DNA from 3 places in the Pengzhenrongella sp. genome. Region 1 is predicted to be linked to each of the others. Evidence: riboswitches for the same ligand, from Rfam matches in the RefSeq annotation. Region 1 holds a riboswitch; each other region holds the start of a gene.
The links. Region 1 has a riboswitch for cyclic di-GMP ahead of VIM26_RS04390 (hypothetical protein). Riboswitches for the same ligand answer to the same signal wherever they lie in the genome.

Region 1 (3,267 bases):
CCCAGGTGGTAACCCTGGCCGTAGACGGCTCCGAGCGCGCGTGCCCACCGGGCATCCTCTTCACTCTCGATACCCTCGACCAGCAGTGCGGCACCCGTCGTCTCGACGTGCCGCAGCACGCTCGTGATGACCGCCGCGGCACGCTCCGTGCTCGCCTCCTTCAAGGCCCGCCGGTCGAGCTTCACGACGTCGGCGTCGATGAGCGGGAGCATGGCGAGGGGCGCGCGGCCGGTCCCGATGTCGTCGATGGCCACGCCCCAGCCCATCTCCCGCGCCCGGACCACCGCGGCCAGGACACCCGCCGGGTCATCCGCGAGCGCCCGGTCGTTGACGTCCACGAACACCCTCAGGAGGGACTCGGCCTTCGCGACAAGGTGCGCGAGGTCGGGTGGGCACTCCTCCGCCAGGGCCTCTGGCTCGATGTTGATGAAGAGAGTCATCGAGGGCGGGACCCGGCCGTCGAGAAAGGCCTTGAAGGCTGCCGTGCGACACACCCAGTCGAGCTCACCCACCCGCCCGGCCCGGCGAGCGACATCGAACAGCACGAGCGGCGAGGCAAACGGTGACGACACAGGCCCCCCGCGCGAGCGCTTCGAGTGCCACGATCTCCCCGGAATTCAGGTCGACCACCGGTTGGCAGAGCGCTCTGACCTCACGCCGGTCGAGCAGGGCCCCGAACTCGCGGAGCAGGGCCGCCTCGTCGGCGGGTTCCGAATCGCTGTCACGTCCGGGCGAGGAACTACCGACCGGCATCACACCGCACGTCTCTCACAGGTCTCGGCAGCTGCGTCCGTGTTCCGCAGGGAAGGGCTCCAAGAGGGAGTCGTGGCCGAGCGGGGAGCCCCTGGACGGGTCCTGAGCGCTGATCGGCCCCTCCCGGTAAATCCAGAGCAATTCGGGCAAAATTCGATCTCGCTCAGGGACGTGGCACCGGGAAGGGGCCGGCGCGCGATCGACACGTTCGGCGGCACGCTCGCGCTCGAGGTGTATCAGATGGCCCAGTCGAGCGCCCTTTGCGTTCGTCCGATCGTGGGAATCCGCCGATGACGCCTCAAATCCCTCAGTTATCGACGTACCCGCCGAAGTTCTTCATTAGCGAGCGTCCGCTCGTCGACAAGGCGACCCACCGCGAGGTGGGACCGCTAAGCCACGGAGCCACGGATGGCCAGCCGAGCTACCGAACGGGGAGAGACCAGCTCATGCGCAATTCACGGAAGATCGCCAGCATCGTTGCCATCGCCGGTCTCGTCGCCCTCGGCGGCTCGGCGGTCACCGCTGCAAGCACCATCGACGACCCCAGCCAGTTCGTCGGTGCCACCTACCAGACGATCTCCGGGATCCACGTGAGCTCCGTGGCGTACACCACCAACATGACCACCGACATCACGTCGGTGGTGACCTTCAACGTCGTCGAGGTCCTCGAGGCCACGGACGTCATCACGGCGACAATCACCGGGCTCGACACCGGCAATTCCGCGGGCACCTCTGCCGTCGCCTGCGTCCACACGACCGCCAGCAGCCTCACGTGCACCTTCCCAGGTGGCGGCGCCGCGCTCCACGACGTGACACGACTCGACATCGTCGCCAGCTGACACACCCTATGAGGTAGGCCCGGTCGGTCTTCGGACCGGCCGGGCGTACCCGGGATCGGATTATCAATGAGAGCCTCCGGCAGAGCCCGGGCAATCATCTCGGCACTGCTGGCCATAGGACTGTGGCTGGCAATCGCTCCTGCGTCCTTGGGCGGCCAGCTCTCGTACGTGATCACCCACGGCAACAGCATGGAACCGCGGTTCAGGTCCGGTGACCTCGCGATCGTGCACCCGAGCAGCACGTACGACGTCGGCGAGATCGTCGCCTATCAGAGCAACACGCTGAAGAGACTGGTCATGCACCGCATCGTCGATCGGGACGGTGCGGCATTTGTGTTCAAGGGCGACAACAACAACTTCCTCGATCCCGAGCACCCCGGCCAGGACCGGCTCCTCGGCCGACTGGTGGTCCACATCCCCCGCGGTGGCATCTGGCTGGAACGGTTGACCAGCCCGGTCGCGGTCGCCGTGATGCTGATCGTGGTGCTGGTGGGTGGCGGCAACGCGGTGCAGTCCCGCCGCCACGCACGCAGGAAACATGCCATGAGCGGCCGCAAGGCGCCCCGCATCCCACGAGCGTCACCGTTCGGCAGCGCACCGAGGCCGCTGCGAGCGGCCGGCGCGATCATCGCCAGCACCGGGCTCCTCGGCATCGGGCTGGGCGCCTTCGCCTTCGCCACGCCGACGCACCTGCAGACCGCGACCGAGGCGCCGGCGACCGGCCGTATCACCTTCTCCTACCGCACCGCCGTCGCGCTGACCGCCGCGTACGACGGCACCACCGTCACCTCGCCCGACCCGATCTTTCGCTCGGTGGCCGACACCGTGGACGTCACGGCCGACTACCGCGGGGGCTCGGGCCGCTTCAGCGTGAGCGCGGAGCTGTCCAACGGCAGCGGCTGGCACACCACCGTCCCGTTGGTGAAGACGCTCGCCTTCACCGGCGGTCGCTTCACGACGACGGTGCGCCTCAACCTGACGGATCTCGAAGCACGCGGCGAGGCTGCGGCACGAGCCACCGGGGTGCCCGCCGGACCGCTCGCGGTCGCCGTCGTGCCGGCGGTGCACGCCGCGGGCGAGGCACCGTTCGCGCCCGCCCTGAGGCTGACCCTCTCCGCGGACCAGCTCGTGCTCGACCCGGGACAGTCGTTGACGATGAAGGACTCGGCGACTGTCGAACGCACCAAGAGCCAGCCGCGGACCCTCGACTTCGCGGGACGCGAGATGGTGGTCTCGACCGCACGGGACATGTCCACGGTCCTGACGGGCGGCTCGATCTTCCTGGCGGCTCTGCTTCTGCTCGTGATTCGCGGCGTCTCCCCGACGAGCGAAGGCGTCGCGATCCAGCGCCGGTACGGTCCGCTGCTGATCGAGGTGGAGCCCATGCCGACGCCGGCGCACCGCCCGGTGGTCGACGTCACCGAGTTCGCGACCCTGGCGCGACTCGCCGAACGCTATGGGCTGCTCGTCCTGCACTGGACCCGCAGCCGCATCGAGACGTACCTGGTGCAGGACGAGGGCACGACCTACCGGTACCGCACCATCACCGCGCACCCGGTCGAGGCAGTGATCCCCTCGCCGCGCTCCCCCAGCGATCCCGCCACGACGGAGTTGATCGTGCCGTCGATCGTTCCGGCGGCGGCGTCGACCCTGCCCCCTGAGTCGGAGTAGACGC
Region 2 (3,267 bases), on a different contig from region 1:
CTGGTACTGACCTCCCCCTAGCTCTCCCCCGACGTGTCAGACCGTGCGCGCGCTACAGCCCGCGCACGGTCTGACGGTCGTGTCTCCAGCAGTTGTCAGCCCCAGCGCCCGGTAGGGACCGCGCTGGGGCTGACACGTTTGGGTCGGCGAGAGTTGTCAGCCCCAGCGCGCGTCAGGGACCGCGCTGGGGCTGACAACTCGGTTGTGGGGTCAGCCGACGCGGTGGAGCCAGCGGACGGGGGCGCCGGCGCCCGCGTAGCGGAACGGCTCGAGCTCGTCGTCCCACGCCTGGCCGAGCGCGAGACCGAGCTCGGCACGGAGCCGGGACGCATCCCGGCCGTGCTCGAGGGCCGCGCGGATCCGGTCCTCCGGCACGACGACGTTCCCGTGCACGTCCGTGGCGGCGTGGAAGATGCCGAGCTCGGGCGTATGGCTCCACCGGGCGCCGTCGGCGCCGTGGCTCGCCTCCTCGGTCACCTCGTAGCGCAGGTGCGCCCAGCCGCGCAGGCCGGAGGTGAGCAGCGCTCCGGTGCCCTGCGGGCCCTGCCAGGAGCGCTCCGCCCGGTACATGCCGGGGGCCGCAGGCTGCTCGATCCAGTCGAGGGTTACGCGCACGCCAAGGACGCCGCCGGCGGCCCACTCGATATGCGGGCAGAGCGCGCGCGGCGCCGAGTGCACGAAAAGCACACCGCGGGTGATGACACCACCAGCCATGTCGTCCCTCCTGACGGGTCGAGGTTCATCTTCCCCAACGACCTCATCCCTGACGGGAGGTGGCACGCCGCGAGCGACGTGCTGCGTTCATCATGCCGTACCGGGCGCGAGGCGGCTACAGCTGCTCGCGCATCGCCCGCATCGCCTTTTTGCGGACGGCGCGCTCGAGGCGGTCGAGGTAGAGCATCCCGTCGAGGTGGTCCACCTCGTGCTGCAGGCAGCGGGCCATCAGCTCGGTCCCCTCGACGGAGACCTCCTTGCCGTCGAGGTCCGTGCCGACGACGCGCGCGTACCAGGCGCGCTTGGTCGGGTACCAGAGGCCGGGCACCGACAGGCAGCCCTCGTCGCCGTCCTGGTAGTCCTCGGAGATCTCGACGACGGTCGGGTTGAGCACGTACCCGACCTCGTCCTCGATGTTCCAGGAGAAGGCCCGCAGGCTGACGCCGATCTGGTTCGCCGCGAGGCCGGCCCGTCCCTCGTGGTCGACCGTCTCGAGGAGGTCCTCCACGAGTGATCGAACGCGGGCGTCGATCGTCGTGATCGGCTCACACGGGGTTCGCAGGACCGGATCGCCGACCGTGCGGATCTCTCTCATCGCCATGGCTCGATCCTCCCATGACCAGCATGGCCGCCGTGGCAGGGCGACAGCGATGGGCGGCACCCACGGCCGGGACGCACAAAGGGCGTGGGCGCGGTTCGACCCGCGTCCACGCCCCTACGTACGTCGCCTAGCTAGAGATCTACAGCGACGGGTCTGCCTGCTGAGGTACGCCCCTGAGCAGGGAACGAACCTCGACCTCGTGGAACCGGCGGTGACCACCGAGGGTCCGGATCGCCGAGATCTTGCCGGCCTTCGCCCATCGGGTGACCGTCTTCGGGTCGACGTGGAACATCGCAGCGACCTCAGCCGGCGTCAGGAGCGCGTCGGGTGCGGTCGCCTTGGAATCACTCGGACTGCCGGAGGTGAGTGGCATTGTCATGAACTTTCTCCCTGTCGTTCGGTAGCTCGGCTGGCCCGAAGGCCCCGTGGCTTTGCGTCCCCACCTCTCGGTGGGTTTGCCCCTTTTCGCTGACTGGGACATCATGCCCCGAACAGGACATATCTGCAATGGGCCGTACGTGGCTCTTCAACGTTTCACCCGAGGTCCGGGGCAGTTTCTCCCGTCCTGCACCGCCTTGCCCGGGGTGGTGGGAGGAGGTCTCGGTTCGAGCCGGTATGGGTCTGCCGTTCGAGTGCTCGGAGCTCCGTTCACCGCGCGGAGCAGCGCATTCCCGTTTAGAGTCGGTTCAACGTCCTGGCGCGAGCCGGGCGGGTGGGCGCGGGTCCACTGCGCAGGGTTGGGCGCCTCATCTTGTGCGGATGAGGCGCCCGATCTTTTCCCGAACGGGTGACGGCCCGCCCGATTAGCACCCGTTCGGTCGTATCGCGAGGTTCCGGCCGGAGCGTTACCGGGCCTCATGGACTCCTTCGGCAGTCGGCCGGGCGTGATGAGGGGAACCTTGGCGAGGGCTGACTACCATCGGCCGGTGACCAACGACGAGCGCCCCACCACCTTCCGCGAGCCGAGACCGGCCGCCGCCGTCGAACACGCCGGGATCGAGCCCGCGTCCGCGTTCGAGGTGCACTCTCCTGAGCAGGCGCACACGTTGCCGGGTGGCGGCGGGGACTCCAAGGAGCAGCGGAACGCCGAGCGGTACATCCTGGACGCCCTCGGCGAGCGGCTCGGCGTGGTTCTCGAGCCTCGGAGCCTGTACCACTCCTCGGGCGCGAAGGTGGAGGTCGACGGAGCCGACGCCGACCTGACCGTGCTCGTCGAGTGCTGGGCGCACCAGGGTGCAGCGAAGGGCGGTCACAAGCTCAAGCTGATGAACGAGGCGCTCAAGCTGCACTGGATCGCGTCCACGCTCCCGCACCGTCCCCGCGTCATCCTCGGTGTGACCGACGAGGCCGCAGTGGAGCATCTGCGGGGCAACTCCTGGCAGGGACAGGCGCTGCGGGATCTCGGAGTCGAACTCGAGGTGGTCGAGGTTCTCGAGGGCATCCGGGCCGGCGTCGTGCGGGCCCAGGAGCGGCCGTACCGGTAGGTGCGCCAGCGCGGGCCGGCGGGGTGCACCGGCAGGTCCGCAAGGGGTGGGGCAGGTGGGGCTTGAACCCACGACCGACGGATTATGAGTCCGCTGCTCTGACCGGCTGAGCTACTGCCCCCGACGAACGCTCAGGCTACTCGGAGAGCAGCGGTCGCCATGCAGCGCGCCGCCAAGTGATCGAACCGGCGCGGCGCACTATCGTAGAGGCATGCCGCTGTTCGCCCACCCCAACGCCCTTCCGCCCGCCGTGCGGAGCCGCCTCGTGCTCGCGCACGGCGACCGGGTCATCGCCTCGGGCGAGATCACGGGCGGTTGGGCGATCGCCTCCCGGCTCGCGCTCTACGCGGCGGGCAGCGACGGGAAGATCCTGCGCCGACCGTGGTCCGACGTCGACCGGGCAAGCCTGGACGCCGACACCCAGACGATCACGGTCGTGTGGGTCGACGGCGGGACGCTGGACCTGCC
Region 3 (3,267 bases), on a different contig from region 1:
GCGCCCGCGGCCAAGAAGCCCGCCGCGAAGAAGGCCGCCTCCGTGAAGGCCGCGACCGTGAAGGCCGCGAAGGCCGCCGTCAAGGACACTCCCGACCACGCCGAGGGTGATCCCGAAGCCGTTGAGACGCCCGACGAGGCGCCGGTCGTCGTCGCGAAGGTCGAGGACGAGTCCGAGAGCGCCGGCTTCATGTACTCCGACGCCGACGAGGACGACGCGCCCGCCCAGCAGGTCGTCACCGCGGGCGCCACGGCCGACCCGGTCAAGGACTACCTGAAGCAGATCGGCAAGGTCGCGCTGCTGAACGCCGAGCAGGAGGTCGACCTCGCCAAGCGGATCGAGGCCGGACTCTTCGCGGAGGAACGCCTCGGCGCCGGCCTCAAGATGGAGCCGAAGGTCAAGCGCGAGTTCGAGTGGATCGCGGCCGACGGTCGTCGCGCGAAGAACCACCTGCTCGAAGCGAACCTGCGCCTCGTCGTCTCCCTCGCCAAGCGCTACACCGGGCGCGGCATGCTCTTCCTGGACCTGATCCAGGAGGGCAACCTCGGCCTGATCCGTGCGGTCGAGAAGTTCGACTACACCAAGGGCTACAAGTTCTCGACCTACGCGACGTGGTGGATCCGCCAGGCCATCACCCGCGCGATGGCTGACCAGGCGCGCACCATCCGCATCCCGGTGCACATGGTCGAGGTCATCAACAAGCTGGCCCGCGTGCAGCGTCAGATGCTCCAGGACCTGGGCCGCGAGCCCACCCCGGAGGAGCTCGCCAAGGAGCTCGACATGACCCCCGAGAAGGTCGTCGAGGTCCAGAAGTACGGCCGCGAGCCCATCTCGCTGCACACCCCGCTCGGCGAGGACGGCGACAGCGAGTTCGGCGACCTCATCGAGGACTCCGAAGCGGTCGTCCCGGCCGACGCGGTGAGCTTCACGCTCCTGCAGGAGCAGCTGCACCAGGTGCTCGACACGCTCTCCGAGCGCGAGGCCGGCGTGGTCTCGATGCGGTTCGGCCTGACCGACGGCCAGCCCAAGACGCTCGACGAGATCGGCAAGGTCTACGGGGTCACGCGCGAGCGGATCCGGCAGATCGAGTCCAAGACGATGTCGAAGCTGCGCCACCCGAGCCGGTCCCAGGTGCTGCGCGACTACCTCGACTGAGTTCGACCAGTTCGACCAGCGCAACGAGAAGGGCCCGACCCGATCTGCGGTCGGGCCCTCTCGCGTCCCCGGTCACACCGCAGCTGTCAGCGCCAGCGCGCGCCCGGGACCGCGCCAGAGCTGACGGGTTCGCTGGAGGGTGGTGGTTGAGGGTGCCGCCCTGGCTTCGTAGGCCGTCCGTGGGCGGACTGGTGGCATCCATTCTCATCGGCACGCCGGGGTCGGGAATTACTCCTTCGATGCGCTCAGGTCTAGGCCAAATGGGCCAATTCCGACCCCTCGACGCCCTCCGCGGCACCTCATCGGCTAGCGTTCACAACGTCAGCGAGAAGAGCAAACCTGTCGTGAGGCAGGGACGCAAAGCCACGGGGCCCTCGGGTCAGCCGGGATTCCGAACGACAGGAGCAATCATGGTCGACTTCACTGGTGCCACCCCCGAGAACGGCATGAACGCTCGATCTCCTCATAGCGAGACCCTGCGCGACGACACCCCGGGCGGTCTTCCGGCGCGCCCGCTGGCGGGTTCGTCCCTCGAGGCCCTCGTCCGGCGCCAGTCGTCCGGACCGGGCTCGGACGGTCGCCTGGGCTTCGTGCCCGTGCAGATCCGCTGAGCTCTCGAGCAGCTGGAGCTCTCGAGCAGCTGAGCTCTCGAGTCGTTGAGGTCTCGAGCACCTGAGCTCTCGAACCTGCAAGCAGGTTCGCCTTCCAACCACTTTCGGCGGAAGGCCGATGCGCGCGCATCGGCGTAGGAGCGCGCACCGACGAGCTCTCCGCTCCGCTTCGAGCACCGGCTCCGGCCCGGGCCCTGCAGGCGGGTCGCACCGACGGAGTCCGGGCACAGCGAAGGGCCCCGTCGGCGATCGGAAGGATCGGACGGGGCCCTGCACCGAGGGTCGTGGGATCAGCCCACGGGCGTGGGAATTAGTTGGCGTTGCCGATCCCGGCGCCGTGTTCCTTCAGGAGGCGCTCGCTCTCATCCTGGACATGTGTGGCCAGCGCGGAGAACTTCGGCGCGTGCTCCCGTGCGTGGTGGGCGCAGAAGAGCAGCTCGCCACCGGGCATGAAGACGCGCACATACGCCTGGGCGCCACAGCGGTCGCAGCGGTCGGCTACGGTCAGCGGTTCGGTCATCGTCGCGTTCACAAGCACATGTAACCACCCGAAACGGGATTTGTAGTCACCCAAGTGGGTTGGTTCGCTACCCGCGAAGTCCGGAATAGGGACATCCCCGCCGGATCGGGGTGATTCTGCCCGCGGCCACGCCTCCCCGGCGGCGCGTTCGCGAGCGACTACGATCGGGCACCGTGTCAACCGTATCCACACAGTCCAGCTATACCGCCCGGCATCTCTCCGTGCTCGAGGGCCTGGAGGCCGTGCGCAAGCGTCCGGGCATGTACATCGGCTCGACCGACTCCCGCGGGCTCATGCACTGCATGTGGGAGATCATCGACAACGCCGTCGATGAGGCGCTCGCGGGGCACTGCGACCGGATCGAGATCGTGCTGCACGCCGACAGCTCGGTCGAGGTGTACGACAACGGCCGCGGTATCCCGGTGGACATCGAGCCGAAGACGGGCCTGACCGGTGTCGAGGTCGTCTTCACCAAGCTGCACGCCGGCGGCAAGTTCGGCGGCGGTTCCTACGGCGCCTCCGGTGGCCTGCACGGCGTCGGCGCGAGCGTCGTCAACGCGCTCTCCTCGCGGCTCGACACCGACGTCGAGCGCAACGGCAAGGTCTACCGGATGACGTTCCATCGGGGAGAGCCGGGAGTGTTCACCGACCCGCCGTCGGGCCCCTCGCCGGACTCGCCGTTCGCGCCGTTCGTCTCGGGCTCCGAGCTCACCGTCGTCGGCAAGGCGCCGAAGGCCCGCACGAGCACCCGGGTCCGGTACTGGTCGGACCGGCAGGTGTTCCCGGCGAACGCCGTCTTCTCCTACGACGAGCTCGTGACCCGCGCGCGCCAGACGACGTTCCTCGTCCCCGGGCTGACCGTCACCGTGCGCGACGAGCGCGGCCTGGCCGGCACCCCGGGCGCCGACGGCCCGCACTCGGAGACGTTCCAGCACTCCGGCGGAACCGTCGACTTCGTGGACTTCCTCGCGCCGGACGCCC

Region 2: another riboswitch for cyclic di-GMP. It lies ahead of VIM26_RS08165 (BldC family transcriptional regulator); the one in region 1 lies ahead of VIM26_RS04390 (hypothetical protein).
Region 3: another riboswitch for cyclic di-GMP. It lies ahead of VIM26_RS20810 (hypothetical protein); the one in region 1 lies ahead of VIM26_RS04390 (hypothetical protein).

The regions. Positions count from the first base shown of each region.
Region 1 covers NZ_DATCNW010000082.1:43,585-46,851, forward strand. Annotated here, with positions in the region: gene VIM26_RS04385 (EAL domain-containing protein) at 1-572, opposite strand, end outside; cyclic di-GMP riboswitch class I at 1,108-1,182, shown strand; gene VIM26_RS04390 (hypothetical protein) at 1,200-1,592, shown strand; gene VIM26_RS04395 (signal peptidase I) at 1,659-3,263, shown strand.
Region 2 covers NZ_DATCNW010000139.1:38,191-41,457, forward strand. Annotated here, with positions in the region: gene fabF (beta-ketoacyl-ACP synthase II) at 1-21, shown strand, start outside; gene VIM26_RS08155 (DUF3145 domain-containing protein) at 211-714, opposite strand; gene def (peptide deformylase) at 830-1,315, opposite strand; gene VIM26_RS08165 (BldC family transcriptional regulator) at 1,455-1,688, opposite strand; cyclic di-GMP riboswitch class I at 1,712-1,785, opposite strand; gene VIM26_RS08170 (hypothetical protein) at 2,242-2,799, shown strand; tRNA gene VIM26_RS08175 (tRNA-Ile) at 2,847-2,920, opposite strand; gene VIM26_RS08180 (hypothetical protein) at 3,011-3,267, shown strand, end outside.
Region 3 covers NZ_DATCNW010000365.1:2,005-5,271, forward strand. Annotated here, with positions in the region: gene VIM26_RS20805 (RNA polymerase sigma factor) at 1-1,155, shown strand, start outside; cyclic di-GMP riboswitch class I at 1,478-1,551, shown strand; gene VIM26_RS20810 (hypothetical protein) at 1,566-1,766, shown strand; gene VIM26_RS20815 (DUF7455 domain-containing protein) at 2,077-2,286, opposite strand; gene VIM26_RS20820 (DNA topoisomerase IV subunit B) at 2,460-3,267, shown strand, end outside.